2 regions of the Herbaspirillum sp. VT-16-41 genome follow, and region 2 is predicted to be linked to the other one. Evidence: predicted binding sites of a transcription regulator. Region 2 holds the regulator's gene; the other holds the start of a gene.

Region 1 (15,942 bases), on a different contig from region 2:
GCTGTTCGACAGCGTGGTGGCCGTCTCCGCGATGGTCAACCTGATCTGTTCGCTGACGGCCGAACGGCTGCGCGAACGCGGCAATGGCCACCTGCAGCGGGTGGAGGTGCTGCACCAGAAGTTGAAGGAACTGGAATGACGCGACCGGTCTGAGCGGCCGTCGCCATCCAGCCTGCCCAGCCCTGTCCCCTCCCCGCTCTGGCCTTCCTTCAGGGATGCAGCGCCAGTCCCTTGGTGGCCTTGTCCACCGCCTTCTTGCCGCCGCGCAGGGCCAGTCCCACCAGGTTCATGAATGCCGGGTCTTCCGCCAGAAAGACCTGGCGATTGGCGTCGTCATGGCCGGTGGAAAACATCGCCTGCACATAGGGGGCGACGATCAGTTCACGTTCCAGGCCGATGCGATGGGCCGCCTGCAGCCCCTGCAGGTCGGCCTCGAAGATCAGGATGGGTTGGCCGCACAGGGCGGTGTAGCTTTTCCCGGCGGCATCGACATAGGGCGTGCCCAGGGCTTGCGGCGCGGCGGCGACGATGCCGGTGGCAAGGAATGCGGTGACGTTCAGGCGTTGCCACATGGGCAGGTCATTGCGCACCAGGATGGCGATTTTGGTATCGAACATGCGGTCTTCCCGATCAGGATTCAGAGCCTTCCATCTTAGGAAGCCGCCACGTTTCACTCTAGAACATTTGTGCAGACGCGCCGGTAGGCGGCCGGGGTGATGCGGTAGGCGCGCCGGAACCAGCGGCCCAGGTGGCTTTGGTCGGCAAAGCCGGCGTCGGCTGCGACCTGGGCCGGATCATGGCCGGCCGCCAGCAGGCTGCGCGCCCGGCGCAGGCGCAATTGCACCAGATAGGCATGCGGGGTGCGCCCGAAGGCCCGGCTGAACTGGCGACTCAGGCGGAACCGGTCCATGCCGGAACAGGCGACCAGGTCTTCCAGGCCCAGATCGTCGGCGAAACGCGCATGCATCAGATCGCGTACCCGTTGCAGGGCCGGGGAAGGTGGCTCGTTGCTTCCCGCGACACTGTCGTCGAACTGGCCGGAGAGCAAGACCAGCATGCGGTCCAGGGCCAGGTCGCGGGCCAGTTTGCCCTCGCGCTGGTGCAAGGCCAGGAAGGCCCGGTGGATGGCACCGGCGAGCTGGGCGTCGTCGTGCAGGGTCTGGCGGAAGGTGGCGAAGCGGGTCATCGCGGGCAGGCGCAGGTGGTCGGTCATCCTGTCCAGCCAGGGCGTGGGCAGGTAGAGCATGGCGTAGGTAAAGCCGCTCTCATGGGGCGCGTGACCGTCGTGCAGGGCACCGGGTTCGATCAGGATGGACTTGCCGGGGGTGCTGACGTGCAAGGCGGTGCCGCAGCGGAAGCGCTGCACGCCCTGCAGGGTCACGCCGACCAGTATCTCGTCATGGTCGTGCGGATCGTAGGCATGGCCGGAGAAATGGGCGCCGATGCTCTCGATGCCGCTGTCCTCGTCGCGCTGCAGCCTGATCCATTCCTGGGCGGGCGTGGGAGAAAGAATGTCCATGACGGGATTCTAGCCGGAGGCGACATTCCGGTGCTCATCCCTCGGACCCCCTGGCATATTTCCTGCTAGATGGGAAATGTTGCGAGGACGCAGCGCGGCCGCATCCAGTAGTCGCTGCGTCGCAACAAATCAATTACCATGCGCCCCTGCGGCGACTGTCGACGACAGAAGGCAGTCGCAAATGCAATGGTGGTGCCGGCTTACCCGCTGGCCTGTCCATTGCCGTAACGCGTTCGTTATCCACGATTGATGATTGGTATTGCCATGACGACCTCTACTGCCGGCTCTTCGTCTGCCTCCCCTGCCTCCGTGGCACCCGCTTCTTCCTCGTCTTCCTCGTCCCTACCCCGCCCGCGCGAGCGCGCTGCAGCGCTTCCCCAGGTGCGCCACAACTGGATCGACAACCTGCAGGGCCAGCTGTTCGGGGTGGTGATGATCGCCTTCGGCATGTCCATGCTGCATAGTCTCGGTCTCATCATCGGCCAGGTGGCCGGTGTGGCCTTCCTGGTCAGCTATGCCACCGGGGTCAGCTTCGGTACGGCCTTTGCGCTGATCAACCTGCCCTTCTACCTGCTGGCGGCCCTGCGCATGGGTGCGGCCTTCACCTGGCGCACGCTGGCGGCGGTGACCGCCGTGTCGGTGCTGACCAATATCGCCGGTAACTACATCAGCTACAGCCACCTCGATCCGCTGGTGGGTGCCGTGCTGGCGGGTCTGTGCGTGGGCATCGGGCTGATCGGCCTGTTCCGCCACCAGGCCAGTTGCGGCGGCATGAGCATCCTGGCCAGCTACCTGCAGGAGCGCACCGGTTTCAAGGCCGGCTGGCTGCTGATGGGCTTCGACCTGGTGCTGTTCGCCACGGCGGCCTGCTTCATGCCGGCCGACCGCGTGCTCTATTCCCTGGTGGGGGCCATCGTCATGAACCTGTTCGTGGCCTGGAACCACCGTTACGAGTGGTATATCGCCCGCTGAACGCTGCAGCCCGAGGGCTCAATGCGATGACACGAACTGCGCATCCGCAAAGCCGGGCGGCAGGGCAAAGCTCGCGCGCAGGCGTCGGCATTCGGCCACCGGGGTGGCACCAAAGAGGCGCTTGAACTCGCGGCTGAACTGGCTGGTGCTGACATAACCCACCGCATGGGCGGCCGCCTCGGCCGTCATCTCTTCACGCACCATCAGCAGACGCGCCTGATGCAGGCGGATCGACTTCAGGTACTGCATCGGCGAGGCCTGGGTGATGTCCTTGAAATGCACGTAGAAGCTGGGCGCGCTCATGCCGGCCTCGGCCGCCAGCTGCATCACGTCCAGGTCCTGCGCATAGTCGTTGTGGATACGCCGCAGCACCCGTCCGATCTTGCCGAAATGACCGCGCATGGCCAGGGCATTGCGTAGCGCCTCGCCCTGGGCGCCGGTGAGCACCCGATAGTAGATTTCGCGCAGCAGCGCGGTACCGAGGATGGCGGCCTCCTGCGGTTGCGCCATCGCTTCCAGAAAACGCAGCAGGCTACCCTGCAAGGCTGGCTCCATGGGCGAGGACATCATGCTGCGCGCGGCCTGCACGGCGGGGGCGCCCTGGCGGTCGATCTGCAGCGCCAGCTCGGCAGCCAGGGTGAAGTCCAGATGCAGGTACAGGGCCAGCAAGGGCCGTCGCGGCGTGGCATCGGTCTCCATGGTGAAAGGTACCGGTACCGAGACCGCCAGGTAGTGCTGCTCGTCGTAGAGATACAGCTCCCCGCCGAAATAACCCCGCTTGCGCCCCTGGCAGACGATCACGATACCGGGGTCGTAGAGCACCGGCGTGCGCGCCAGCGGACCGTCGGCGCGCAGTACGCGCACGCTCTCCATGGGCGTGAGGTGATAGCCCTCGGTGGGCGCCATGTCCTGCAGCAGGTGGATGATGCGCTGCTGTACAGGGGCTTGCAGGGTGGGCTTGGCGGTACGCACGGCAATCTCGCGTTTCATAGTTTCAGGCAATAAAAACAGGTGATTACGACTTAATGATTCGGTGATGGCTGACTATTATGCACTCCCCTACTTCAACTGGAGAAGCATGATGTCCCTGCAGAAAACCTTGCTCATCACCGGCATCAGCAGCGGCTTCGGCCGGGCGCTGGCCGAGGCCGCCCTGGCCGCCGGTCACCGTGTGGTCGGGACCGCACGCCACGCACAGGCGGTCGCCGACTTCGAGGCCCTGGCGCCGGGCCGCGCCTGGGGTCACGTTCTGGATGTGACCGACACCGCCGCCATCGCGCCCATGGTCAGCGCGGCCGAAGCGCAGACCGGTGGCATCGACGTACTGGTCAACAATGCTGGCTATGGCCACGAAGGCGTGATGGAAGAATCGCCGCTGGCGGACATGCGCCGCCAGTTCGAGGTCAATGTCTTCGGCGCGGTGGCGATGATGAAGGCGGTGCTGCCCTTCATGCGCGCCCGCCGCCGCGGCCACCTGATCAACATCACCTCCATGGGCGGGCATATCACCATGCCGGGGATCAGCTATTACTGCGGCAGCAAGTTCGCGCTGGAGGGTATCTCGGCCTCTCTGGGCCAGGAGCTCAAGGCGCTGGGCATCGCCGTCACGGCGGTGGCGCCGGGCTCGTTCCGCACCGATTGGGCGGGTCGGTCGATGGCGCGCTCGCCGCGCACCATCAGCGACTATGACGCCCTCTTCGACCCAGTCCGCAAGGCCCGCGAAGACAAGCACGGCAAGCAATTGGGGGACCCGGCAAAGGCAGCGCAGGCGATGCTGGCCCTGATCTCCATGCCGCAGCCACCGGCCCATCTGCTGCTGGGCAGCGATGCGCTGCAACTGGTGCGCGCCGGCGTGGCCGCGCTGGAACAGGAAATCCAGACCCATGAAGCGCTGAGCCGTTCCACCGACGGTTGAGCCTATCCTCCTTGCCGTCGTTGGGCATGAGCGGGTGACAGATTTGTCATTCGATTGTCATGCCGACGACGCCGTGCGCTGCCTAGACTGCCCGTACTCATCACCTCCAGGAGATAGCATGAAGGCAGTATCGACAACGCACGGCCGGTCGGCCCGGGGCTGGCGCCTGATGCTGGCGGCTTCGCTGGCATGTTCCCTGGCTGCGTTCGCGGCCACCGCACCGGCCCATGACATGGGGGCCATGCACGACATGGGTGCCATGCATGGCATGGCCCATGGCGGCGCGACGCCGGCCACTACGGCAGCGCCCCCCGTCTTCGTGGCCAGCAGCGCCAAACCCTTTTCCACACTGAATGACGATGCCATGGCCGTAATGGACTACGGCATGCAGCACGCGCCCATGAACGGTCAACCTGACCACGATTTCGTGAGCATGATGCTGCCCCATCACCAGGGTGCAGTCGACATGGCGCGTGCCGTGCTGTTGTACAGCCAGGACCCGGAGATACGCAATCTGGCACTGGGCATCGTGGCCGAACAGCAGAACGAGATCCAGGTGATGCAGGCCTGGCTCAAGCGCCACGGCTACCCCTCCAGCGCGCCCTGAGCCCGCCATCACTGTGCCTCCCCCCGCTTTTCCAACCACCGCGCCAACGCCATGAAATCATCCAGACTCGCACTTTCCACCCTCACCATCTCGCTGCTGTCCTTGCTGTCCTGCTCGGCCATGGCCCTGCCCACCGCCCATGACCGGGTGTACACCGCCGACCAGAACAGCAATACGGTGTCGGTCTTCAACCCGGCCGACAATACGCTGGTAGGCCAGATCCGCCTGGGCAATCCGCGTCCGGACGTGCTCTCGCCCCTGTATCGCGGCCAGATCAACGTACACGGCATGGGCTTCTCGCCGGACCACAAGACCCTGGTGGTGATCTCCAACGGGTCCAACTCGGTCACCTTCATCGATACCGCCACCAATGCCGTCAAGGGAGTGACCTATGTCGGCCGCTCCCCGCACGAAGGCTTCTTTACCGCTGACGGCAAGGAAGTCTGGGTGGTGGTGCGCGGCGAGGACTACATCTCCGTCATCGACCCGCAGACCTTCAAGGAAACCCGCCGCATCCAGACCGCCGTCGGTCCCGGCATGGTGCAATTCCTGCCGGACAACAAGCTGGCCTTCTCGGTATCGAGCTTTACGCCGCAGGTGGATGTGATCGACGTGAAGTCGCATACGGTGATCAAGAAGATCGACGTGGTGAGCCCCTTCTCGCCCTTCCTGCAATTCACGCCCGACCACAAGGAACTGTGGATGACCCACAAGGACGTGGGCAAGGTGACCCGCATCGACACCCGCACCCTGAAGGTGACCGGCGTCATCGATACCGGCTTCATCACCAATCACCTGGCCTTTGCCACGGTCAACGGCCAGGTGCTGGCCTATGTCACGGTGGGTGGCGAGAACGTGGTCAAGGTCTACAGCACCGATGCCCAGGCGCAGTTGCTGGCGACCATCCCGACCGGCGCGCTGCCGCATGGTATCTGGAGTTCCGACGACAGCAGCCGGGTCTATGTGGGCCTGGAAAACGGTGACGGCATGGAAGTGATCGATCCGGCGCAGAACAAGGTGATCGCCCACGTCGCCGGTGGCCAGGCGCCGCAGGCCCTGATCTTCCTTTCCAACGTGGTCGGCGAGGGTGATGGCAAGCAGAACCTGGCGCCGCTGGCCAATGCCGAACCGCTCAATATCCGCCTGAAACCCGTGACGACGCCGGAAGCCAAGGGCTTCGTGGTGTCGCGCAACCTGGGCGTGGTCGATGCCCTGGAGGTGTCGCTCTTCAAGCTCAAGCCGCAGACCAACTACAACGTCTACCTGAGTGGTCAGAGTGCGCCGGTGGCCAGCTTCGTGACCGATGCCAAGGGCATGTCCAACGGCACGGCCATCGGTCCGGCGCGCCGCCTGGCCGAACCGGGCGCGCAATCGTCCCAATCCGGCCCGCTGAAACTGATCGTGATGGAAGGCGCGGCACCGGCTGACGCCAGCCGTGCCGTGCTGGTCAGCGACATGTAGTCGGGTACGGCGGGGCGGACCGGGGTGCAAGGTCGTCGGCCCGCCCCGGGGTTTCAGGCAGGGGAGCGATCCTTTACAATCGCGGCAGCGCCGGGCATTGCATGAATATTGCTTGCCCTGGCAGCTGCCCGCTCCCTCCCTTTCCTGCGCCCATGAGCAACGTCCTCAACTACCTGATCACTGCCCGCCGCTGCGAAGTGGAAGAACTGCAACGCCTCGCCCGCACCTGCCAGCTGGTGCTGACGGTGGGCAAACTGATCCACTGCCTGCAGCAGGAACGTGGCATTTCCAATATCTACCTGGGCTCGCGCGGTGAGCGTGATGCCCTGGTGTGGCGCGAGCGCGTGGCCGCCAGCGAGGTGGCGCAGCAGGAATTTGCCTCCTGGCTGGAGGCGACCGAACATGACAACGCACTTTCCAACGGTGCCCGCCTCTACACCCGCATCGCCTTCGCCTTGCACGCCCTGGACGGCCTGCCGCGCCTGCGCGCCGACGTGGCGGCCCTGGCCTGCTCGCCGGCTGCCAGCTACGAACGTTTCAAGACGCTGGTCGGGGCGCTGCTGGCGCTGGTATTCGAGGCCGCCGACGTGGCAGTCGATCCGCAGATCTCACGCCTGCTGGTGGCGCTGTTCAACCTGATGCAGGGCAAGGAATTCGCCGGCCGCGAACGCGCCGGCGGCGCCGCGGCCTTTGCCATGGGCAAGATCACGCGCGAGCAGGAACAGAGCATCGAATATCAGATCGAGATGCAGGAGCAGGCTCTGCGCCGTTTCGAGTCCTTCGCCGAGGGTTTCCGCAATGAGTGGACGGCGATGCAGGCGACGCTGCCGCTGGCGGAGCTCGAGCGACTGCGCCGCAAGCTGCTGACCTCGCACGAGCGGCCGCTGGATTCCGATATGGCCGATGCCTGGTACCAGTGCTGCTCCACCCGCATCGATGGCCTGCATCAGGTCGAGATTCACCTGGCGCAATACGTGCAGGCGCAATGCCGCGCCAAGATCATCGAACTGCAGAAGGAGCTGGACGATCAGGGCCAGTGGTTCAGCCAGGAAGAGGCGCTCGATCCGCTGGCCCCGCTGGCGACCTTCTCCTCCAGCCTGGATGGCGGGCACCTGAGCGGCGGCCCCATGGATGCCGGGGTCGGGCCGCACCTGACACAATCCATCGTCGACCTGCTGCGGGCGCAATCCGAACGGCTGCAGAACCTGACCCAGGAACTGGCCACCGTGCGCGAGAGCCTGGAAGAACGCAAGCTCATCGAACGCGCCAAGGGCGTGCTGATGATGAAGCAGGGCCTCAACGAAGAAAACGCCTATCGCCTGCTGCGCAAGCATGCGATGAACCAGAACCGCCGTATCGCCGAAGTGGCCCAGGCCATCCTCTCGCTGACCGAGATCCTGCCGGACGCCTGAGCAGCGGACATGCGGACATCGCGGTGCTGGTACAGCGTCGCGATGTCAGACGTTTCCGACACCAAAACCTCAGATTCACTGATCCCTTCACGCTGCGCAAGCGCGCATCATGGCTCATCCGTACGGAAGGCATCTGCCTTGCTGCGGCCCCGATTTCCCACACGGAAACGCGCCATGAAAAAAATAAGCATCTCCGCCAATCGCCGCCACTTCCTGCGCGGCGCCCTGACTGCCGCGCCGGCTGCCGCGCTGGCGGTGACCACCGGCAGCCTCACCGTGGCTGCCCAGGGCCAGTCGGCCAAGCCCGGCGACAACACGCCCTACAAACCCAGCTTCTTCAACCAGGATGAATTCGCCCTGCTCAGTGCCCTGGCCGAGGTGCTCATCCCGGCCGATGAAAACGGCCCGGGTGCGCTGGAGGCAGGTGTGCCCGAATTCATCGATGCCCAGATGAACACGCCCTACGGCCAGGGACAGCTGTGGTACATGCAGGGGCCCTTCACGCCGGATGCGCCGGCCGAGTTCGGTTACCAGCTGCCCTACCCGCCGCGTGAACTGTACAAGAAGGGCCTGGCCGAGTTCGACGCCGCCATCAAGCAGCAGTACGGCCAGGGCTACGTCGGGCTGAACCAGCAGCAGCGCGAAAAGATGATGGGCGAGTTCGAGAAGGGCAATGTGAAGATGGCCAGCATTCCCCCCGCGGCCTTGTTCAACCAGTTGCTGCAGAACGTGCACGAAGGCTATTTCTGCGACCCCGTCGATGGCGGCAACAAGGGCATGGCCGCATGGAAGATGATCGGCTTCCCCGGTGCCCGCGCCGACTACTACGACTGGGTGGACCAATACGGCCGCACCTATCCGCTGCCGCCGGTCTCGCGCGGCTGATGACCCGGGCGTCCCTGCCCCTGCCCTTTACTTCTTTCCTCTTCCCCTTCCCCAGGAAGCACAAGCACATGGCCAACAAGAACATGAAAGCAGTCGACGTCGTCATCGTCGGCTTCGGCTGGACCGGGGCCATCATGGCCAAGGAAATGACCGAGGCCGGTCAAAGCGTGGTGGCGCTGGAACGTGGTGTCTATCGCGACACCTATCCCGATGGCGCCTATCCCAAGACCATCAATGAGCTGGACTACCAGCAGCGCTTCAAGCTGTTCCAGAACCTCAACAAATCCTCCTTCACCTTCCGCCGCAAGATGGGCGACAGCGCCATCCCCTATCGCCAGATCGCCATGTTCAAGCCGGGTGAAGGTGTGGGCGGTGCTGGCCTGCACTGGTCGGGCTGCCACTGGCGCATCCTGCCGGAAGAACTGCGCATGCGCAGCCATTACGAAGAACGCTACGGCAAGAACTTCATCCCCAAGGATATGAACCTGCAGGACTGGGGGGTGAGCTACGAAGAACTGGAACCGTATTTCGACTTCGCCGAAAAGATGATGGGGACTTCCGGCACCGCCTATCGGGTCAAGGGTCGCGTAGTGGACAATGGTGGCAACCCCTTCGAGGCCGACCGCTCCGACGCCTTCCCGCTGCCGGCGCAGAAGGAGCAATACCAGGCGGCGCTGTTTCGCAAGGCGGCGCAGCAGGCGGGCTTCCATCCCTTTACGCTGCCCTCGGCCAATGCCTCGGCACCCTATGTGAACCAGTACGGTTGCCAGATGGGGCCCTGCACCTTCTGCGGCTATTGCTCGGGCTATGCCTGCTACAACTATTCGAAAGCCTCGCCCAACGTCAACATCATGCCGGCACTGCGCCAGAGCAAGCTGTTCGAGCTGCGCAGCCAGTGCAATGTGTTGCGCATCGAACTCGACAGCACCCGCAAGAAGGCCACCGGCGTGACCTACATCGATGCCAACGGCGACACCGTGTTCCAGCCAGCCAATATCGTCGTGGCCAGTACCTTCGCCTACAACAATGCGCGGCTGTTCCTGCTCTCGGGCATCGGCAAGCCGTATGACCCGGTTTCCAATACCGGTGTGGTGGGCCGCAATATCGCCTTCCAGATGATGTCCACCATCAATGCCTTCTTCGCGCCGGGCAAGAACATCAATGGCTTCATCGGTGCCGGTGGCAACGGGGTGGCGGTGGATGACTTCAATGGCGACCACATGGACCACGGGCCGCTGGGCTTCGTGGGCGGTTCCCCGATCTGGAGCAATCCGGCCGGGGCCAAGCCAATCTCGGGGATTGCCGTGCCGCCCGGCACACCCAAGTGGGGGCGCGCCTGGAAGCAGGCGGTCAAGGACAGCTATCTGAACACCATGTCCTTCGACGTGCATGGCGCCAACATGGTGTATCGGGACGTCTATGTCGATCTCGATCCGAACTACAAGGACGCCTTCGGCCAGCCGCTGCTGCGTTTCACCTTCGACTGGAAGGACAACGACATCCGCATGAGCCGCTATGTCACTGATCAGGCGGTCAAGATCGCGCATGAACTGAAGGCGCGCGAGATCAAGGTCACGGTCAAGGATTTCGGCGCGGCGCCGGACCTGCGCAGCTACCAGACCACGCACTGGGCCGGAGGCGTGGCCATGGGCAATGACCCCTCCACCAGCGTGGTGAACCGCTACCTGCAGAGCTGGGACGTACACAACGTGTTTGCGGTGGGCTCAGGCGTGTTCGCCCAGGGCATCGGCTACAACCCGACCGGGGCGGCGGTGGCATTGACCTACTGGTCGGCCCGCGCCATCCGCGAGCAATACCTCAAGGACCCGCGTCCGCTGGTCAGCGCGTGAGCACGGGAGTGATGATGAAACGACTGATCCTGACCTCCTCCCTGGCACTGGGCGCGGCCATGCTGGCCGCGGCAGCCGCTTACAACCTGGCGTATGCCGATGATTCGCTGACCGTTGCGGCGCCGCCCAAGCCGCCGATGGGCGGGCGGCTGTTGAATCGCGAAACGGTGCCCTTGCAGCCCTTCGCGGTACCGCCGGCCGATGCCGCGCTGTCGCAACGCATTGCCGCCAAGGGCAGCCCCAGTGCGGACGGCCAGTTGCTGCTGCGGGGTGCCTACCTGGCGCGGGCCGGCGATTGCGTGGCCTGCCATACCAGCAAGGGTGGCGCACCCTTTGCCGGCGGTCTTGCGCTGGCGTCCCCGCTGGGCGCGATCTATTCGACCAACATCACGCCGGACAAGGAACACGGCATCGGCGACTGGAGCTACGAGGACTTTGCGCGTCTGATGCGTACCGGCGTCACCCGGGCTGGCTATACGGTCTACCCAGCCATGCCCTACCCGTCCTATTCGCGGCTGAGCGAGGAGGACATGCAGGCGCTCTATGCCTACTTCACCAAGGCCGTGCCGCCGTCTGCCCAGGCCAATCGCGCCAATGACATCCCGTGGCCGCTGTCGATGCGCTGGCCGCTGGCGATCTGGCGCAAGCTGTTCGCGCCGACGCCGACGCCTTATGCAGCACCGGCCGGCGGCGACCAGGAACTGGCACGGGGTGCCTATCTGGTGGAGGGACTGGGACATTGCGGCAGCTGCCATACGCCGCGCTCGACCACGCTGCAGGAAAAATCGCTGCGTGACGACAGCAGCCGTCTCTACCTCTCCGGTGGCCAGGTGGTGGATGGCTGGAGCGTGCCGTCGCTGCGCAACGAGCATGGTGGCGGCATCGCTGGCTGGAGCCAGGCCGATCTGGTGGAGTTCCTGCGCACCGGACGCAACCAGTTCACAGCCTCCTTCGGGGCCATGAATGACGTGGTCGAGCATTCCATGCAATACCTGAGCGAGGCCGATCTCAATGCCATCTCGCGCTACCTGTTGAGTCTGTCGCCGCGCAACGATGCGGCGCCCTATCGCTATGACGAGGTGAGCGCCACGGCCGCCTACGAGGGCCGGCCGCAGACGCCGGGTGCGGCGCTCTACCTGGATCGCTGTGCCGCCTGCCACCGCAGCAACGGCACGGGTTACGGCAAGGCCTTCCCGGCCCTGGCGGGCAATCCGGTGCTGCAGACGGGCGATGCCACCTCGGCCATCCGCATCATCCTGCAGGGCGGACGCCAGCCGGCGACTGATTCGGTCAAGGGCGGACTGGTGATGGCGCCCTACGCGCAGTTGCTCAATGACCAGCAGGTGGCGGAAGTGACCTCGTATATCCAGACCGCCTGGGGCAATCGCGGCGCGACGGTGTCGGCGGCCGATGTGGCGAAGATCAGGAAGACGGCGAAGCCGGTGGAGGATCGGGCGCCGTGAGGGCGGGAGCAAATGGCCTGGCACTACACCGGCCAAGGTACTCACCAAACAGCTGCGGATAAGGCGAACTTGCCATGATCAAGCGCGCAAGCTCGCACGGGTGATCTTTCCCGCATGACGCCGGGGAGCGATAGACAAGTGGAACGATCCTGCGCTCAGGACCGTTCCACAGAGGTTGGCAAGGGGATCAGGCCGCCATGCTGGCGTTGTCGATCACGAAGCGATACTTGATGTCGCCCTTGAGCATGCGCTCATAGGCGGTGTTGATGTCCTCGGCGCGGATGAGCTCGATGTCGGCGACGATGCCGTGCTGGGCGCAGAAGTCCAGCATTTCCTGGGTTTCAGGGATGCCGCCGATGAGCGAGCCGGCCAGGGAGCGGCGCTTCATGATCAGATTGAAGACATTGGGCGAGGGATGCGGCGTGGCCGGAGCGCCAACCAGGGTCATCGTGCCTTCGCGCTTCAACAGGCCAAGGAAGGCATCCAGGTCGTGCGGGGCGGCGACGGTGTTGAGAATGAAGTCGAAGCTGGCGGCATGTGCAGCCATTTCGTCGGCATTGCGCGAGACCACCACTTCATCGGCGCCCAAGGCCTTGGCGTCGGCGCGCTTGGAGTCGGAAGTGGTGAAGGCCACTACGTGCGCCCCCATGGCATGGGCGATCTTGATGCCCATGTGGCCGAGGCCGCCGATGCCGACCACGCCGACCTTCTTGCCAGGGCCGGCGCCCCAGTGGCGCAGCGGCGAATAGGTGGTGATGCCGGCGCACAGCAGCGGCGCCACGGCGGCCAGGTCGGCTTCCGGATGGCGGATGTTCAATACATAGCGCTCATGCACCACGATCTGCTGCGAATAGCCGCCCATGGTCCAGCCGGGAGCGTCGTCGGTCTTGCCGTTGTAGGTACCGACCATGTTGTCGCAATAGTTTTCCAGGCCTTCTTCGCAGTCGGGGCAGGTCTGGCAGCTGTCGACCATACAGCCTACGCCGACCAGGTCGCCGACCTTGAACTTGCTGACGTGGTCGCCCACGGCGGCGACGCGGCCGACGATCTCGTGGCCGGGAACGCAGGGGTATTGGGTGCCGGCCCATTCGGAACGGACCTGGTGCAGGTCGGAGTGGCAGATGCCGCAGTAGGCGATGTCGATCTGCACATCATGCGCACCGGTGGCGCGGCGGTTGATCTGCAGGGGTTCCAGCGGTTTGTCGGCTGCGTGGGCGCCGTAGGCATGTACTTGCATGGGAATCTCCTTGAGTCAGACGGGAATTGAAAACGGACGTGCAGACAGGCGGGGGAACCTGTCCCGGAACAGGGCATTGTGACGTGGCGGGGGGGGGGAAGACAGACCTATTCCGCTACGATTATTGCCTGAAATTCCACCTCTCCGCAGGACAGCTGGCACGACCGGATGAAGGATGAGCAGTGCATCATCGCTCGTCGCAGGAAGCCGCTTTCCGGAGGGAAAGCAAGCAGGCTGGCCGATTCTGCCTCATCATGTGGGCCGGGATTCGCTGGCCCGGGGCTTGCTTGGTCTATTGGCCAGCGCAATTAGTTCCGGCCACGATGTCGTGGCAGATTTGCCCCATCACCGTATTTCTAACGCATCATGAACGACACCACTGATCTGAAGGTATTGCGCGCCCTGCATGAGTGGCGCCAGGCCGGCCGTAGGGCACTGCTGGCCACTGTTGTCTCCACCTGGGGCTCGTCGCCCCGCCCGGTGGGCTCCCAACTGGCGATCCGTGACGACGGCCGGCTCATCGGTTCGGTGTCGGGTGGCTGTATCGAGGATGACCTGCTGTTCCAATACATCAAGAACGCCCCCACTGCCTGGGGCCGCCCCGAGGCCCCGCAGCTGGTGCGCTATGGCATCGACGCCGACGAGGCGCATCGCTTCGGCCTGCCCTGCGGCGGCACGCTGGAGCTGCTGCTGGAATTCGATCCACCGGCCGCGCCCTTGCAGGAACTGGTACTGGCGCTGGAAAGCGGGCAACTGGTCTGCCGCAGCGTCGACTGCGTTACCGGCCAGAGCCGCATGGACGTCAGCCCGTCGCCGGCCGACCTGGTGTTCGATGGCCAGACCCTGCGCCATACGATGGGGCCGGACTATCGCATGCTCCTGATCGGCGCCGGCATGCTGGCCGAATACCTGGCGACGATGGCGCTCTTCAACGGTTTTTCGGTGACGCTGTGCGATCCGCGTTCGGAATACCTGGGCGGCTGGGCAGTACCGGGGGTGCGCATCGTCACCGACATGCCTGACGACGCCGTGCAGGCCTTCCGCCCCGATCAGCGCAGTTGCGTGATCGCCCTGACGCACGATCCCAAGCTGGACGACCTGGCGTTGATGGAAGCGGTGGCCAGTCCGGCCTTCTATGTGGGTGCCATCGGCTCACGCCGCAACAGTGCCGCCCGCAAGGATCGCATGATGACCCACTTCGGCCAGACCGAAGAAAGCCTGGCGCGCCTACGTGGCCCTATCGGTCTTTATATCGGCAGCAAGACGCCTTCCGAGATCGCGGTCAGCGTCATGGCTGAAGTGCTGGCCGTGAAGAATGGCGTGGCCGTGCCTGCGGCCATGTCGGTGGCGGCCATGAAGCAGGCACGTGTGACGGCTGAATCGTCCCCCTCCCCGACCTGAAAAAAAACCGCCGCCTGTGCAGGCGGCGGTTCCGGTACGACTTCCTCGAAAAGCGCTTCAGCGCATCTGCAGGACGATGGGATTGCTGCTGGCCGGATTGGTCCGTTCGCGCAGTTTGCTGACATCGTCCACCTTGACGGCGCCACCATGGTTGCCCCAGGAAGTGCGGATGAAGCTCAGTACGTCGGCGATTTCAGCGTCCGACAACTGGCTGCGGAACGGCGGCATGCGATAGGCATCGGGCACGCCGTCGGCCACCACCCGCGCCGAGCCATTGAGCGTGACATTGATGGCCGAGGCATCTTCCCTGGCCAGCGATGACACGGCGCCAGCCAGCGGAGGAATCCAGGGCGCCCTGCCGCGCCCGTCGACCGCATGGCAGGCAGCGCACTTGGCCATGAAGGTGCGCGCCCCGCTCCCCTCCAGGCGTTGCGGTGTCAGGGCGGCGGTGGTACTGGCGTCGTACTTCCAGGGGGTGCCATCGCGACCGGGGTCGCCCGGCAAGGATTTCAGGTAATGCGCGACGGCCTTCAGGTCGTCATCACTCATGAACTGGGTGGAGTTGTTGAAGGCGTCGGCCATGGAGCCGAAGACCACGGCGTGCTGGTTGCGGCCGGTCTTGAGGAATTGCACCACTTCCTCTTCGCTCCAGCGGCCGATGCCGATATTGACGTCGCCACGCAGACTGGGCGCATACCAGCCATCGAGCAGCGCACCAGACAGATAGAGCGGCTGGCCATCATCCAGTCCCTTTTCGTTCATGGCGACACCACGCGGGGTGTGGCAACTGCCGCAGTGGCCGGCACCCTGGACGATATAGGCGCCACGGTTCCAGAGGGCATCCTTGCCTGGCTGGGGCTGATACGGTTGCGGACGGGTGAAGGCCAGGTTCCAGAACGCCAGCGGCCACCGCATGTCCAGCGGCCAGGGGATATCGCTCTCGCGGTTGGCCTGCACCACCGGTTTGACGCCATGCATGAACCAGGCATAGAGCGCGCTGACATCTTCATCGGCCATCTTGGCGTAGGAAGGATAGGGCATGGCCGGGTAGAGCCGGTGGCCGTCACGGGCCACGCCATGTCGCAGGGCGCGGTCGAAGTCGGCCAGACTGTATTCGCCGATGCCGCTGGCGCGATCCGGCGTGATGTTGGTGGCGTAGATGGCGCCCAGCGGGGTGGCCATCTCCAGGCCACCGGCGAAGGGCTTGCTGTTGGGCGTGC
Region 2 (15,942 bases):
ATCTCGGTGACGGCGGTCATGTTGCGCAGGTGGGCCAGGTTGAAGGGCGTTTCGCGCACCATCAGTACCAGGCGACGACGTTCTTTCAGGACCACGTCGGCGGCACGGGTGATGAGGTTGTCGGAGAGACCATGCGCCACGGCGGCCAGGGTTTTCATCGAACAGGGCGCCACTACCATGCCGGTGGAGGCGAAGGAGCCGCTGGCGATGCAGGCACCGACGTCGCGCACATGATGCACCACGTCGGCCAGGGCTTCGACGTCCTTGCGCCGCATGTCCAGTTCCTGGTGCAGATTGAGCACGCCGGCTTCGGAAATCATCAGATGGGTTTCCACCTGACCATGCTTGCGCAGGTGCTGCAGCAGGCGCACGCCATAGATCGCGCCGGTCGCACCGGTGATGGCGACGATCAGGCGCTGGCGTGGCGGACTGGAAGTGGAACTCACGAGAGAAACCGGAGCGGGGCAGCGATGCGCCGGGTTTAGCCCTTGATCAGGGTCTGCAGTTCGCCCGAGGCGTACATTTCGCTCATGATGTCCGAGCCGCCGACGAATTCACCCTTCACGTACAGCTGGGGAATGGTTGGCCAGTTCGAATATTCCTTGATGCCCTGACGCACATCGGCGCTTTCCAGCACATTGACGGTGACGATGTTCTCGGCGCCGCTGGCCTTGAGCAGCTGGATGGCCTTGCCGGAGAAGCCGCATTGCGGGAACTGGGCGGTTCCCTTCATGAACAGCACGACAGGGTTTTGGGTCACGGTTTCTTTGATCCAGGATTGGACGTCGCTCATGGCTATGCCTTTAAAAATGGGATTGCCGACATTATAGGGAAAAGCCGCCGCTCGCGTTGAAGTCGGCAGGGTTGCGGCGTGGTTGGGGTGTTGTCCGAAATTGCTTGATGGAAATCATTTATACGATTTCCGCTTTGGAACTTGTCACCAAGATGAGGGCGGGAGGAGCCCCTTCAAGTCTCATTGCGAGCCGCTTCGGGAGAACAGCGGCGATGATGGACGCGGGATCACTGTTTGCCACAGGAAATGAAACCGGCCCCGGCGCCGCAAAATGAAAAAGGGCGCTTGCGCGCCCCTTCCTCATGAGATTCCCACCTTATGCGTCACGCTGTCGTTGCGCACCCGCCGGCAGGAATGGTCCTGGATCCTTGTCTTATGCCGCGCCAGCCACTGCATCAGCGGGGGTATCGTCGGGCAGACGCTTGGCCATGGAGTGATGCTCCTGCAAGCGGTCCTTGTGCTTGATGACCTGGCGGTCGAGCTTGTCGATCAGGGCATCGATGGCGGCATAGAGGTCGTGCGCAATGCTTTCCGCATGTAGATCCTTCCCCTTGATGTGGACGTTGATTTCCGCTTTTTGGCGCTTTTCCTTTTCTGTGAGTTTATCTACGCTCAGGATCACGCTGACGTCGATCACGTTGTCGAAATGGCGCTTGATACGGGCCAGCTTGCTTTGCACGTATTCCCGGATGGCGGGGGTCAGTTCGAGGTGGTGTCCACTGATGGTCAGATTCATACAAGACTCCTATCGTGAGGTCACTGGAGGTTCGTGCGATGCATCGTCTACAGCTGCTGTACCACGGGCACGGTCTTCGTGTCGGATGGCATGGGCACCAGGTAGGGATGCTTGCCTGAACACAGCAACGGTACTGCTACAGAAAAACTGAGGAAAGCTCAGAGGGACTTGCGGAGATTGACTGGCGGAATCTTCAACACTTCGCGGTATTTGGCGACTGTGCGTCGCGCGACCACCATGCCTTGTTCTGCCAGCATATCCGCAATCTTGCTATCGGATAATGGGGTCTGCGGGTTTTCGGCTCCTATCAACTGTTTGATCAGCGCCCGTATCGCGGTGGAGGAGGCTTCGCCTCCGGTTTCAGTCGCGACGTGGCTACCGAAGAAGTACTTCAACTCGAACATGCCGTGCGGCGTGAGCATGTATTTTTGAGTTGTCACACGAGAGATTGTGCTCTCGTGTAGACCCAGTGTATCAGCAATTTCACGCAGCACAAGGGGCCGCATGGCCACTGCGCCATGTGAAAAGAAGTTTCTTTGACGTTCGACAATAGCCTGCGCGACTCGCAAAATTGTATCGAAACGTTGCCGCATGTTCTTGATGAGCCACTTGGCTTCCTGCAACTGCGACGACAGCGATCCTTCGCCCTTGGCCTGCTTGAGCGCACTCGCATACATTGCATTGACGCGCAGCTTGGGCATGACCTCATGGTTGAGCATGACCTGCCAGCCGTTCTTTGTCTGTTTGACAATCACGTCTGGCACCACGTAGTCCGAAGCATCGCGCGCGAATTCGGCACCCGGATGCGGACGGCACTGACGGATCACCGCCTGTGCTTCGCGCAGGTCCTCGTCATCGCAATCGAGAGCCTTCTTGATCTTGTTGAAATCGCGCTGTGCGAACAGCGGCAGGTAATCCTCGACAATCCTCAAGGCCAGCTTGCGGGTGACGAAGGGCACCTTGGGCAGGCGGCGGATCTGCAGTGCCAGACATTCACCGGCACTGCGCGCACCCACTCCGGCCGGGTCCAGGCTCTGCAGCAGCTTCAGCGAGATCGACAGTTCTTCCAGATCAACGCCCAGCTCTTCCGGCAGGCGCGCCAGGATGTCTTCCAGCGGTTCCTCCAGGTAACCGCTTTCGTCCAGCGCATCGGTGAGCAGTTCCAGCAGCGCACGGTCGCGGTGCGTGCGGGCGGTGACCCGGATCTGTTCCAGCAGGTGTTCGCGCAGGGTCAGCTCATGCGCTTCCAGTTGCGGGCGGGCATCGTCGTCGTCGGGCGATTTGCCACTGCGCGCCACGTCGTCGAAGCTCCAGTCGGATTCGCCACTGACACCGCTCTCGGGGCTGTTGTCTTGATAGTCGAAACTGGCTTCGCCATCAGTAGCGGAGGGGGCTGCTTCGTTGCCGCTGTCGCCAGCGGGCTCGGCCACTCCGGTGGAGGGCGCGGAAGAGACCGCGCCATCGGCCAACAGGCGCACCGAATTGTCGAGAGCGTCGTCCAGGCGTTCGAGCAGGGGATTGTCGGACAGGATCTGTTCCAGTTCCTGGTGCAGTTCCAGCGTCGACAGTTGCAACAGCCTGATCGACTGCTGCAGTTGCGGCGTCAATGCGAGGTGCTGCGAGGTACGTAACTGGAGCGACTGTTTCATCTGTCTTTCTGGGAGCGGCGTGGCCCGCTGGTTGCAATACCGTTGTGTGGCCGATGGACGGCGGGTGCTACATGCGGAAGTGTTCGCCTAGGTATACGCGGCGCACCGATTCGTTGGCGATGATCTCTTCCGGGTTACCGCTGGCCAGCACCGTGCCCTGGTTGATGATGTAGGCGCGGTCGCAGATACCCAGGGTTTCCCGCACGTTGTGGTCGGTGATGAGCACGCCGATGCCGCGTTCCTTGAGGAAGCGCACGATGCGCTGGATTTCGATCACTGCAATCGGGTCGATACCGGCAAACGGTTCGTCCAGCAGCACGAAGCGCGGATCGGTGGCCAGTGCGCGGGCGATTTCCACGCGGCGGCGTTCGCCACCGGAGAGCGACAGTGCCTGGCTCTCGCGCAGCTTTTCGATCTGCAGTTCATGCAGCAGGTTGTTCAGGCGGCCCTCGATTTCATCGCGCGAGAGCGGCTTGCCGTCTTCCTGGCGCAGCTCCAGCACGGCGCGGATGTTGTCTTCCACCGTCAGCTTGCGGAACACCGAGGCTTCCTGCGGCAGGTAGGACAGCCCCAGCGTGGCGCGCTTGTGGATCGGCAGGCGCGAGATGGGCGAACCGTCCAGATCGATTTCGCCACCGTCCGAGGGGACCAGGCCGACGATCATGTAGAACGAGGTGGTCTTGCCGGCACCGTTGGGGCCAAGCAGGCCGACCACTTCGCCACTGCGCACTTCCATGGAGACGTCACGCACCACCTGGCGCGCACCGTAGCTTTTCTTCAGGCCGCGAACGACCAGTGAGCTTGCCATCGTTACTGGTCCTTTCCGTTCTGACGGCGCTGGGCCGGTGCCGGCGTAGCGGGCTGGGCGGGCGTGGAAGGCTGGGTGGCATCCGCCGGCGGTGGGTTCTTGGGCTGGATCACGGCAGTGATGCGTCCTGCCCCCGGCTTGCTTTCGCCGCTGGCGGTGTTGTTGACGGAGTAGAACTCGGCGCGGCTGTCATAAGAGATGAATTCGCCATTGACTTCGTCAGTGATGCGGTTGCCATCCATGCGCTGAATGTGCGCCCGCTGGAACAACTTGGAGATTTCGGTCTGCTCGGAATACTCGATGCGTTCGGCCTGGCCCTCGATCCACAGGTTGGGGCCGCCATCGCGCTTCTGGCGGAAGTTCGCCAGTGCACCAGGGGCCGCGTACAGCACCGCATTTTCATAGCCGTACTGGTCGGTCGTGAGCACCACGCGGCCTGCCTTGATGATCAGGGTGCCGCGGGTCATGACGACGTTGCCGGTGAAGGTCTTCACCTGGCGCACGTCGTCGTAGACCATCTGGTCCGCCTCGATGTTGGTGGGCTTGGTGGAGTCCGCCTTTTCGGCGTGGGCCACGCCGCACACGGCAGCCAGCATCAGCATCGGCAGTAAGAGTGAGCGTTTCATGGATTTCCTGTCTGATCGGTTCTTGGCGTTTTTATCGTGGAGACAACCGGGTTAGCGTTTCTTCGGCGTGGGCTCGTAATAACCGCGCACATTGCCGAACAACTGCACAACCTGGGTGGCGTTGTTGGCCAGCATGCCCACTCCATTCAATCTGGTGGTGCCCATCGTCATTGCAACCGGTTTGTCGGTCTTGACGATCTCGTCATCGGGTAGCAGCAGCAGGTATTCCGAGACCAGATGCATCGGCGCACGGCCGTTGGCGGCGCCACGGATGGCGTTGGCATTGCCATACATGTGGATCTGGGTCTGGTCGTCGGTCACGCGCGCAGTGTCGGAATACAGTTCCATCGGAGGCTTGTCCTTGTCCAGGCTGTGCACCACGGGCTTGGTAATTTCGAAGGAGTCGTCCAGCGGGAAGTGGACCATCTTGGTCCCGGAAACGTCATAGCGCGGAAGTCCCGTGGGACCGAGTTTCACGTAGCTGAAGTTTTCCAGGTAGTAATCGGGTTTGCCACGCGGGCGCTGCACTGCGTGCTGGTCGCTGGAGGCACGCAGGGCCTGCAGCACCCAGAAGCTGCCCAGGGCTGCGCCGATCAGGATCACCACGATCACTGCCAGCCGGATGCGCTCGGCGGCGCGTTCTCCGCTGCGCCCGCTCATGCCAGGTACGGCGCCAGCGCCGCCTCGTAGTTGCCCTGCGCGGCCAGGACCAGGTCGCAGACTTCGCGCACCGCGCCGTTGCCGCCAGTGGCCTGGGTCACGTAATCGCAGCGCGCCTTGACCTCGCGGTGACCGTTGGCCACGCACGCCTTGAAGGCGACGCGGGTCAGGACCGGCAGGTCGATGATGTCGTCGCCCAGGTAGCCACATGCGGCCGCCGTGAGCTGGGTGTGCTGCAGCAGTTGTTCGAAGGCCTGGCGTTTGTCGTGTACGCCCTGGAACACGTGGGCGATGCCGAGGTCGCGCGCCCGCCGCAGTACATAGGGCGACTGGCGTGCGGTAATGATGGCGGCGGCCGTGCCGAACTGTTGCATCATCTTGATGCCGTGGCCATCGAGGGCGTTGAAGCGCTTGAAGGCCTCACCCTCTTCGCCGTAGAACAGGCCGCCGTCGGTCAGGACGCCATCGACATCGAAGATCATCAGGCGAACGCCGGCTGCCTTGGCGAGGGCGTCCGGCGGCAGGGAGCTGGTGAAGGCGGACGCGGTCATCAGATTACCTTGGCGCGGGTCAGGTCATGGATGTGCAGCGCGCCCGTGAGGACGCCCTCGGCATCGGTGACCAGCAACTGGTTGATACGGAATTGTTCCATCAGCTGCACGGCGTCCACCGCCAGCCGATCCTGGTTGATGCTTTGCGGCTGGGCGTGCATCACTTCGGCGATGCTGAAGCTGGTGAAATCCTGGCCCCGCTCCAGCAGGCGGCGCAGGTCGCCGTCAGTGAATACGCCGATCGGCCGGAACTGCTCATCCACCACGGCCGTCATGGCCATGCCCTTGCGCGTGATTTCCATCAGCGCGGCCGACAGCGAGACATCCGGACGCACCGCCGGGATGGCCTCGCCACTGCGCATCACGTCACGCACGTGGGTCAGCAGGCGGCGGCCCAGTGCGCCACCGGGGTGGGAGCGCGCGAAATCTTCTTCGAGGAAGCCGCGGGCGTCCAGCAGCGACACCGCCAGCGCATCGCCCATGGCAAGCGTGGCCGTGGTGCTGGCGGTGGGCGCCAGGTTCAGGGTGCAGGCTTCCTTGGCCACTCCGACGTTGAGGTGCACCGCCGCCATCCGGGCCAGGCTGGAATCGTCATGGCCGGTCATGGCGATGATCACGGCGCCCATGCGCTTGATGATGGGGACGATCGCCAGCAGCTCGGCGGTTTCGCCAGAGTTGGAAATGGCGATGAAGACGTCCTTGGGGGTCACCATGCCCAGGTCGCCATGGGATGCTTCGGCCGGATGCATGAACAGCGAGGGGCTGCCAGTGGAGGCGAGCGTGGCGGCGATCTTGCGGCCGATGTGGCCTGATTTGCCGATGCCCGACACCACGGTGCGGCCCTGGCATTGCAGCACGGCCTGCACGGCTTGTGCCAAGGGCTCGGCGCTATCGTCGCGCAGGCGGCTCTTCAGCGCCAGGATGGCATCGGCTTCGATCTGCAGGGTCTGGCGCGCCAGCTCGACGGCACGGCGGGCAGCCTCGGCGGAAAAAGATGCAGATGTGGTTTTGTCATCGGTTACACTCATAACCGAAGTATAAACGAATTAGCAAAGCAAAAAACTTGCCAGATGTAAGGGAATGCTGTTGAGCTTGATATAAGGTGCAGGATTGCGACGCACTGCAACATGCTCGCCAGGGGGGAATCACTGCCGGTTCCGGCAGCACTGAAGAAGGCGGGGCGCAGGGCGCGCCGGCATCAGACCGGCATCAACCAGGAGCCCGGCTACGCCAACTAGCATGCACCGTTGCGGCCCGCCTCCGCCACCCGCCGCGGTGAGCTGCGGTAAACACCCTCCCGCGCTGCCTTGCTCTGGTGCGTTGTCAAATTGCTCATATTCACTGCATTGCATTGTCATAAGAAACCAAACAAGCCATGTTTTCCGGACTGGAACTGACACTCTTCCTTCTGGCTGCGGCGGTGCTGGGCGTGGTCGCCTTCCGCATGATGCAGTTGCCGCCCATGCTGGGCTATCTGGTGGTGGGCATCATCATCGGCCCGCACGGGCTGGCCTTCGCCGAAGACAATGAAACCACCCACGCCCTGGCCGAGTTCGGGGTGGTGTTCCTGATGTTTTCCATCGGCCTGGAGTTTTCTCTGGCCAAGCTGTCGGCCATGCGCCATATCGTCTTCGGGCTGGGCGTGGCGCAGGTGGCCACCACCATCGCTGCCACCATGGTGATGGCCTGGGGCTCGGCCATGGTGCTGCCGCAGTTCATCAACGTGAGCTGGCAGGCGGCCTTCGCGCTCGGCGGCGCCCTGACCATGTCATCCACCGCCATCGTCTCCAAGCTGCTCACCGAACGGCTGGAACTGGAAACCGAGCATGGCCGCCGCATCATGGGCGTGCTGCTGTTCCAGGATCTGGCCCTGGTGCCACTGTTGATCGTGGTGCCGGCGCTGGCCAACAATTCCGGCAACATCATGGTCACGCTGGGTTGGGCCGTGGGCAAGGCGATGGTGGTGCTGGCGCTGCTGCTGTTCTTCGGCAGCAAGCTCATGCGTGGCTGGTTCCGCATCGTGGTCAAGCGGCGCTCTCAGGAACTGTTCATGCTGAACCTGCTGCTGATCACCCTGGGCGCGGCCTGGATCACCGAAAAGGCCGGCTTGTCCCTGGCCCTGGGCGCCTTCATCGCCGGCATGCTCATTTCCGAGACCGAGTTCAAGCACCAGGTGGAAGAAGATATCAAGTCCTTCCGCGATGTCCTGCTGGGCCTGTTCTTCATCACCATCGGAATGCTGCTCAATGTGCGCACGGTGGTCGATCACTGGTTCCTGGTGCTGCTCCTCCTGACCGGGCCGGTGCTGCTCAAGTTTGCCCTCATTGCCGGGCTGGCGAGACTGTTCGGATCGTCCACCGGCGTGGCGCTGCGGGTTGGCCTGGGCCTGGCGCAGGCCGGGGAATTCGGCTTCGTGCTGCTGAGCCAGGCCGGCGGACTCAAGCTGGTCGATCCCTTGCTGATCCAGGTGATCCTGGCAGCGATGGTGCTGTCGATGCTGGCTACGCCTTTGATCCTGGCCAAGTCCGACGCCATCGTCATGCGATTCTCTGCCAACGAGTGGATGCTGCAATCCCTGGCCCTCACGCAACTGGCCACCCGCACCATGGGCGTGCAGAAGCACGTCATCATCGCCGGTTTCGGCCGCAGCGGTCAGAGCCTGGCGCGCCTGCTGGAAGAGGAGGGGATCGCCTACCACGCGCTGGAGATGGACCCGGAACTGGTGCAGGATGCCCGCAATGGGGGCGCCAATGTCTCCTACGGCGATGCCGCCCGGCGCGAAAGCCTGGTGGCCGCCGGCATCCACCGGGCCGCCGCCCTGGTGGTCACCTATGCCAGTACGCCCTCGGCGCTGAAGGTCTTGCATCACGCCGCCGAACTGGAGCCGGAGCTGCCCGTGATCGTGCGCAGCCATGACGACGCCGACCTCGAAAAACTGCTCGCCGCCGGGGCTACCGAGGTTGTGCCCGAAGCGCTGGAAGGCAGCCTGATGCTGGCCTCGCATGCGCTGGTGATGCTGGGCGTACCATTGCGCCGCGTGGTGCACCGCGTGCAGGATGCGCGCGATGAGCGCTATGCCTCGCTGCGCGGCTATTTCCATGGCATGTCCGACGCCGAGGCCGATGGCGTGGGCATGAATGTGCGCCTGCAGTCGGTCACCCTGATCGGGGGCGCCAGTGCAGTTGGTCACACCCTCGCCGAGATCGACCTGCCCACGTATTGCGGCGCCGAGGTCGCCATGCTGCGCCGTGGCAAGCAGCGTCTCGATGCGCCTGATCAGGCGGTGCTCATGGCCGGTGACATCGTGGTCTTGCGCGGCAGTTCGGAGAGCATCCTGCGCGCCGAAAAACGCCTCCTCAGCAAATGAGGACCAACCCCGCACAATGAGGTCTTGTTCCCCTGGTACGGGAAATGCTAGTGTTGCTGGATGGTAGCGGCGCGGCTTATTCGCCTGCGTCGACCGTGTCAGGACAAGGGCTTCGCACAACGAGTCCCTTGTTGAAAAAACAATAGCAAGTCCGGGAGGAACATGTTCAGCACACTCACGATCAGGGCTCGCCTGATCTTCGTCATTGGTTTTCTGGCCCTGCTGCTGGTGGCATCGGGCGTTCTCGGTCTGGTCAGCCTGCGCTCGACCAATGCGCAGATGCGCTCGCTCTACGAGGACAGGCTGGTGGCGCTGTCCCAGCTCGAACGCATGTCAGCAGCGCTGGATGCTGCGCGCAACGGCATTTCCACCTCCATCGTGGGCGACTCCGGCGATATCGACACCAACATGGACAAGCTGGAAAAGGCCCTCAAGGCCAACGATGCCGTCGTCAAGCAGTATCAGGAAACCGTGCTGACCACCGAAGAAAAGGCGCTGCTGGACAAACTGCTGCCGCAACGCCAGAAATTCATCACCGATGGCATCAAGCCCGCGGTCGAGGCGCTGCACAATCGCGACTTCCAGGGCGCCATCGAAGTCTACGGTGGCCTCATGCTCAAGCTCTATGCCGATGTGCATGCCACCCTGGGGCAATTGATGGACCTGCAGCGCAATGTCGGCCGCGACCTGTATGAACAGGCGCAGCAGCGCTACCAGACCCTGCTCGTCGTGATGAGCGTGGCCATGGCCGCCGGCCTGGCAGTGGCGCTCCTGATGGGGGTGTTGCTGGTGAAAGCCATCTCGGCACCGCTGCGACATGCCGTCGCGCTGGCGCAAGCCGTGGCCGCGGGTGATCTGACCCAGCGTATCGAGGTGCACAGCCAGGACGAGACCGGCCAGCTGATGCAGGCGCTCAAGCAGATGAACGACAACCTGCAGGGTATCGTCGGCCAGGTCCGCCTGAGTACCGATACCATCGCCACGGCTTCCAGCGAAATCGCTCATGGCAACCTGGATCTTTCCTCTCGTACAGAACAGCAGGCCGGTGCCTTGGAAGAGACCGCCTCGGCCATGGAAGAGCTGACCTCGACCGTGCGCACCAACGCGGACAATGCGCAGCAGGCGCGGCAACTGGCGCATTCGGCTTCCGAAGTGGCGGTACGAGGGGGCGAAGTGGTGCGTCAGGTGGTCGATACCATGAGTTCCATCAACCAGTCCTCCAGCAAGATCGTGGACATCATCAGCGTGATCGACGGCATCGCCTTCCAGACCAACATCCTGGCCTTGAATGCCGCAGTGGAAGCGGCCCGTGCCGGCGAGCAGGGACGCGGCTTCGCGGTCGTGGCGTCGGAAGTGCGTTCGCTGGCCCAGCGCTCGGCGGCGGCGGCCAAGGAAATCAAGGTGCTCATCGATGATTCTGTCACCCGGGTAGGCAGCGGCAGCACGCTGGTGGCCCAGGCCGGTGCCACCATCGACGAGGTCGTCAAGAGCGTGCAGCGCGTCAGCGAAGTGGTCAGCGAGATTAGTGCAGCCGGGCAGGAACAGAGCCAGGGCATCGAAGAAGTCAACCGCGCCATCACGCAGATGGATGAGACCACCCAGCAGAATGCCGCGCTGGTGGAGCAGGCCGCTGCAGCCGCTCAGGCCATGCAGGAGCAGGCGGCGCGCCTGTCGGAAGCGGTCAGCGTATTCCGTGTTGGCGGCAGCACCGTGCTGGCGGTTCAGTCGTCCAGCGTCACATCCTCGGAGGCCGCCGAGCGGGTGCCAGGCAGGGGGGGATTGCTCTTGCCGTGATAGGCGAACACGGCCGAACACTTGACCTGGTCGCTGTCGTTGCGGCCAGCCGCGTGGAACAGGCCGCTGTGGAACAGCACCACGTCGCCCGGCTCCAGTGACAGCGCAATGCCTTGCGCAAACAGCGCCTGGTTGGCCGGCACTTCCGGGCGCAGGAAATCCAGTTCATCCATCTGCTCGGCTTGCAGCGTCAACCTGTGCGAGCCGGGAATGAACTTGAGCGCGCCGTTTTCAGGCGTCTCAGCGCCCAGCGCCAGCCACACCGAAATCAGCTCGTTGCGCGGGAAGGACCAGTAGCGGATGTCGCGGTGCCAGCCGGTGGCGGTCCCGAAAGCCGGATGCTTGGTCATCACGCAGTTGTGATGGGCCAGGGTCAGGCAGACCGGTTCTTCGAACAGTTGATGCAGCATGGCCACCAGTTGCTTGTGCCCGGCCCATTCGCGGTAGACGGGGTCGCGCTGCCAGGCTGCGCGCAGGCGCCGCGCCGTGCGGCCACCTTCGGCGTCCAGCGAGGCCGGGGCGCCTTCATAACCGACCTCGGCTTCATATTCGAGCGGGGCGACCGCGCGTTGCAGGTGATCGCGGGTGACGGCGAGCATGCGCTCGCGCAGATCGGCAGGGACCATGCCCTTCAACAGCAGATAGCCTTGCTCGCGGAAAAAGGCGATCTGGGCGGGTGACAGCGGGTTCGACATGTGGGTCTTTCGGGGTTGCACGGCGGCATGCCTGCGGGAATGCCTGCCTTCATTGTGCGCCGGATGGCGGCCAAGAGCATGACTGTATGCCAAGGCGGGCGGCGCGCAAGATACAGATGCGACCGGATTCTGTATCGTTTGCGCGCGCGCAAGTCCGCACTTCTTTTTTACTTCGCTTTCTTCTTCAGCAAGGGTGCCAGATACTTGCCGGTGACGCTGGCCGGGTTCTTCGCTACGTCCTCCGGCGTGCCGGCCGCGACGATCTTGCCGCCGCCCGCGCCCCCTTCGGGCCCCAGATCGATGATCCAGTCGGCAGTCTTGATGACGTCCAGGTTGTGCTCGATGATGGTCACCGTATTGCCCTGGTCGCGCAGGCGGTGGATCACCTTGAGCAGCAGGTCGATGTCATGGAAGTGCAGGCCGGTGGTCGGCTCATCCAGGATGTAGAGCGTGCGGCCGGTATCGCGCTTGGACAGTTCCAGCGACAGCTTCACGCGTTGCGCCTCGCCACCCGAGAGGGTGGTCGCGCTCTGGCCCAGCTTGATGTAGCCCAGGCCCACGTCCAGCAGCGTCTGCAGCTTGCGGGCGATCAGCGGTACCGGCTTGAAGAACTCATGGGCATCTTCCACCGTCATGTCGAGGATCTCGGTGATGTTCTTGCCCTTGTATTGCACTTCCAGTGTTTCGCGGTTGTAGCGCTTGCCATGGCAGACGTCGCAAGGCACGTACACGTCCGGCAGGAAGTGCATTTCCACCTTGATCACGCCATCGCCCTGGCACGCTTCGCAGCGCCCGCCCTTGACGTTGAAGGAGAAACGACCGGCACTGTAACCACGTTCCTTGGCCATCGGCACCGTGGCGAACAGGTCGCGGATCGGCGTGAACAGGCCCGTGTAGGTGGCCGGGTTGGAGCGTGGGGTACGGCCGATGGGAGCCTGGTCCACCGCGATCACCTTGTCGAAATGCTCCAGGCCGCCGATGGCTTCGTGCTCCGCCGGCTCGGTCTGCGAGCCATACAGGTGCCGCGCTGCCGACAGGTAGAGCGTGTCATTGACCAGGGTCGACTTGCCCGAACCGGAGACGCCGGTCACGCAGGTCAGCAGGCCTACCGGCAACTCCAGGTCAACGTTCTTGAGGTTGTTGCCGGAGGCGCCGGTGATAGTCAGCATGCGCGACTCGTCGCAGGGCGTACGCTTCTTGGGGACCGAGATTTCCAGCGAGCCGTTGAGATACTTGGCGGTCAGCGACTTCTTGTTCTTCAGGATCTCCGGCAGCGAGCCATGGGCGATCACGTCACCGCCGTGCACGCCCGCGCCGATGCCCATGTCGACGATGTAGTCGGCGGTGCGGATGGCGTCTTCATCGTGTTCCACCACCAGCACGGTGTTGCCGATGTCGCGCAGGTGGCGCAGGGTATCGATGAGACGGTCGTTGTCGCGCTGGTGCAGGCCGATGGAGGGTTCGTCCAGCACATACATCACGCCGGTCAGGCCCGAGCCGATCTGCGAGGCCAGGCGGATGCGCTGGGCTTCGCCGCCGGAAAGCGTATCGGCGCTGCGCTCCAGGGACAGGTAGTCCAGCCCGACGTTGTTGAGGAAGGTCAGGCGCGAGACGATTTCCTTGATGATGCGGTCGGCGATTTCCTTCTTGGCGCCGGTCAGCTTCAGGGTCTCGAAGAAGGACAGGGTCTCTCGCAGGGGCGTGGCGGCCACCTCATAGATGGCGCGTTGCTGCTTGCCGCTGCCCACCTTCACGTAGCGTGCTTCCACCCGCAGGCGCGCGCCGTGGCAGGAAGGGCATTGCTTCTCGTTGATGAACTTGGCCAGCTCTTCCTTGACCGCCATCGAATCGGTCTCGCGGTAGCGGCGCTGCAGGTTGTTGACCACGCCTTCGAAAGTGTGCTCCTTGACCACGGTACGGCCGCGCTCGTTGACGTAGGCGAAGGGGATGGCCTGGCGGCCGGAACCGTACAGCACCACCTGCTGGGCCTTGTCGTCGAGCTGCTCGAAGGGAACGTCGAGGTCGAAGTCGTAGAAGGCCGCGATGCTGGTGAGCATCTGGAAATAGAACTGGTTGCGACGGTCCCAGCCCTTGATCGCGCCCGAAGCCAGAGACAGGTTGGGGAAGGCGACGATGCGCTTGGGATCGAAGAATTCGATGTGGCCCAGGCCATCGCATTCCGGGCAGGCCCCCATCGGGTTGTTGAAGGAGAACAGCCGCGGCTCCAGCTCCTGCAGCGAATAGCCGCAGATGGGGCAGGCGAACTTGTTGGAGTACAGGTGTTCCTTGCCGCCATCCATTTCGAGCGCGATGGCGCGGCCGTCGGCCAGACGCAGCGCGGTCTCGAAGCTTTCGGCCAGGCGCTGCTTGATTTCAGCCTTGACCTTGACGCGGTCGATGACGACATCGATGGTGTGCTTCTCGGTCTTCTTCAACTTCGGCAGGTCATCGACCTCGTAGACCTTGGCCGTGCCGGTGCCGCTCTGGATGCGAAAGCGCACGAAGCCCTGGGCCTGCATCTCCTCGAACAGGTCGGCATGCTCGCCCTTGCGGTTGGCCACCACCGGCGCCATGATCATCAGCTTGGTATCTTCCGGCAGTGCCAGCACCGCATCGACCATCTGCGAGACCGATTGGGCCTCCAGCGGATGTTCGGGGTGATCGGGGCAGTAGGGCGTGCCGACGCGGGCGTACAGCAGGCGCAGGTAGTCGTGGATCTCGGTGACGGTGCCGACCGTGGAGCGCGGGTTGTGCGAAGTAGCCTTCTGCTCGATGGAGATCGCGGGAGACAGGCCCTCGATCATGTCCACGTCCGGCTTTTCCATCAGTTGCAGGAACTGGCGCGCATAGGCCGACAGGGACTCCACGTAGCGGCGCTGGCCCTCTGCATACAAGGTATCGAACGCCAGCGAGGACTTGCCCGAACCGGACAGCCCGGTGATGACGATGAGCTTGTTGCGGGGGAGGTCTAGGTTGATATTCTTGAGGTTGTGCGTGCGCGCGCCGCGAATGCGAATTTCTTCCATGGATGCCTTCAGCTAGGGGTTTCCTGCCGCCGCGTGGAATGACGCCTTGCGCGGAGCAGCGGTGGGACAACATGTAACTATAACAGGACTGCGAACGGCCGGCAGGCAGGCCGGCGGCGCCAGATGACCCATGTGGGAACACATCCGGGAAATGAAAGCGCGGCAGTAGGAAAAGCGCCCCGGATGGAGCGCAAATGACGCAGGAAATCGTCAGCGCCGGCATTCTGCAGAATGCGTCGGCCAGCAAAAAGCCGGCGCGTGGCCGGCTCGTATTCCCAGGGCGATGGACTCGCTGGACAGCGACCGATGTTTAACCGGCGCGCTGCCAGACCTTGAAGAGCTGTCCGTCATCGCCATCGCGGCGCCCTTCCCAGAACAGCGTCCAGTGACCTTTGGGACGGTGGGTGACACCAGGGGTTTGCTGGATCACCCAGCGGCATTCGGTCCTTCCGGTAGCGTCGATGGGCTGGTGCAGGACGCCCGTGTAGTAGTACAGCATCGGTGCTTCCGACTCGCCCAGGTTCTGGCTGGCCATGCAGTCGTCGGCATGCCAGGCGGGCGCGAGCCGGGTATTCAGGTCGGCGTAGACGAACTCATAACTTTTCCCGTAGTCGGCCCACGGCAGCAGCAGCGTGAAGGCCAGGCCCCACATCAGCGTGATGCCGCCAAACCAGGAAAACGCGCCACGCCATTGGCCGGCCAGCTGCAAGAGACCCAGCGAGGCGATCCACAGGATGCTCATGGCGCCGGCCGCCAGCAAGGCCAGCGGCTGGATCGGAGTGACATATTCCAGCGGCAGCCACTTGCCCATGAAACCGATCCAGTGATGATGTTCGACCGGCAAGGTCGAGATGACATAGATGGCCCAGATGCCCACGGCCATCAGGCCGAAGGCCACACGCGCCAGCCAGTCCCAACCCAGATTGAATGCGTCCGGAAGACGCGGGATGGCGCGCGCGCCCAGCATCGCCAGCGGCAGCAGCACCGGCAGCAGATACAACTGGCGGGCCGTGGCCGAGCTTTGCAGCACGGCCAGGCTGATCGCAGCGAAGACCAGCGGCATGGCGACCCGTGAACTGCGGGCCTGACGCCAGTCGCCGCTGGCCAGGCCCAGCAAGGCCAGTAGCGAGCCGGGCAGGGCGAAACCGGCCAGTGCCCGCAGGATCACGGTGTGATCATTGTCCGAGCCCAGTTTCTTCACCGAAAAGCCGAAGAAGCGGCCGACGTTGTTATCCCA

Evidence for each region. The regulator sigma-54, encoded in region 2, starts transcription at its own class of promoters, with help from an activator protein. The targets are predictions, from matches to a motif close to TGGCANGNAANCTGCTTT.
Region 1: the regulator sigma-54 is predicted to act here: its motif matches at 6,572-6,589, upstream of BTM36_RS03065 (nitrate regulatory protein).

The regions. Positions count from the first base shown of each region.
Region 1 covers NZ_MUXB01000022.1:66,748-82,689, reverse strand. Annotated here, with positions in the region: gene BTM36_RS03105 (MurR/RpiR family transcriptional regulator) at 1-139, shown strand, start outside; gene BTM36_RS03100 (DUF2000 family protein) at 210-617, opposite strand; gene BTM36_RS03095 (AraC family transcriptional regulator) at 671-1,519, opposite strand; gene BTM36_RS03090 (YitT family protein) at 1,784-2,491, shown strand; gene BTM36_RS03085 (AraC family transcriptional regulator) at 2,510-3,481, opposite strand; gene BTM36_RS03080 (oxidoreductase) at 3,573-4,406, shown strand; gene BTM36_RS03075 (DUF305 domain-containing protein) at 4,657-5,013, shown strand; gene BTM36_RS03070 (hypothetical protein) at 5,065-6,474, shown strand; gene BTM36_RS03065 (nitrate regulatory protein) at 6,627-7,886, shown strand; gene BTM36_RS03060 (gluconate 2-dehydrogenase subunit 3 family protein) at 8,061-8,771, shown strand; gene BTM36_RS03055 (GMC family oxidoreductase) at 8,840-10,621, shown strand; gene BTM36_RS03050 (cytochrome c) at 10,636-12,084, shown strand; gene BTM36_RS03045 (NAD(P)-dependent alcohol dehydrogenase) at 12,272-13,321, opposite strand; gene BTM36_RS03040 (XdhC family protein) at 13,688-14,722, shown strand; gene BTM36_RS03035 (cytochrome c) at 14,780-15,942, opposite strand, start outside.
Region 2 covers NZ_MUXB01000099.1:71,950-87,891, reverse strand. Annotated here, with positions in the region: gene BTM36_RS08835 (UbiX family flavin prenyltransferase) at 1-446, opposite strand, end outside; gene grxD (Grx4 family monothiol glutaredoxin) at 482-793, opposite strand; gene BTM36_RS28315 (hypothetical protein) at 901-1,068, shown strand; gene raiA (ribosome-associated translation inhibitor RaiA) at 1,167-1,529, opposite strand; gene BTM36_RS08820 (RNA polymerase factor sigma-54) at 1,688-3,178, opposite strand; gene lptB (LPS export ABC transporter ATP-binding protein) at 3,246-3,986, opposite strand; gene lptA (lipopolysaccharide transport periplasmic protein LptA) at 3,989-4,612, opposite strand; gene lptC (LPS export ABC transporter periplasmic protein LptC) at 4,664-5,272, opposite strand; gene BTM36_RS08800 (HAD family hydrolase) at 5,269-5,823, opposite strand; gene BTM36_RS08795 (SIS domain-containing protein) at 5,823-6,851, opposite strand; gene BTM36_RS08790 (cation:proton antiporter) at 7,199-9,190, shown strand; gene BTM36_RS08785 (methyl-accepting chemotaxis protein) at 9,353-10,984, shown strand; gene BTM36_RS08780 (phytanoyl-CoA dioxygenase family protein) at 10,912-11,679, opposite strand; gene uvrA (excinuclease ABC subunit UvrA) at 11,847-14,705, opposite strand; gene BTM36_RS08770 (glycosyltransferase family 39 protein) at 15,016-15,942, opposite strand, start outside.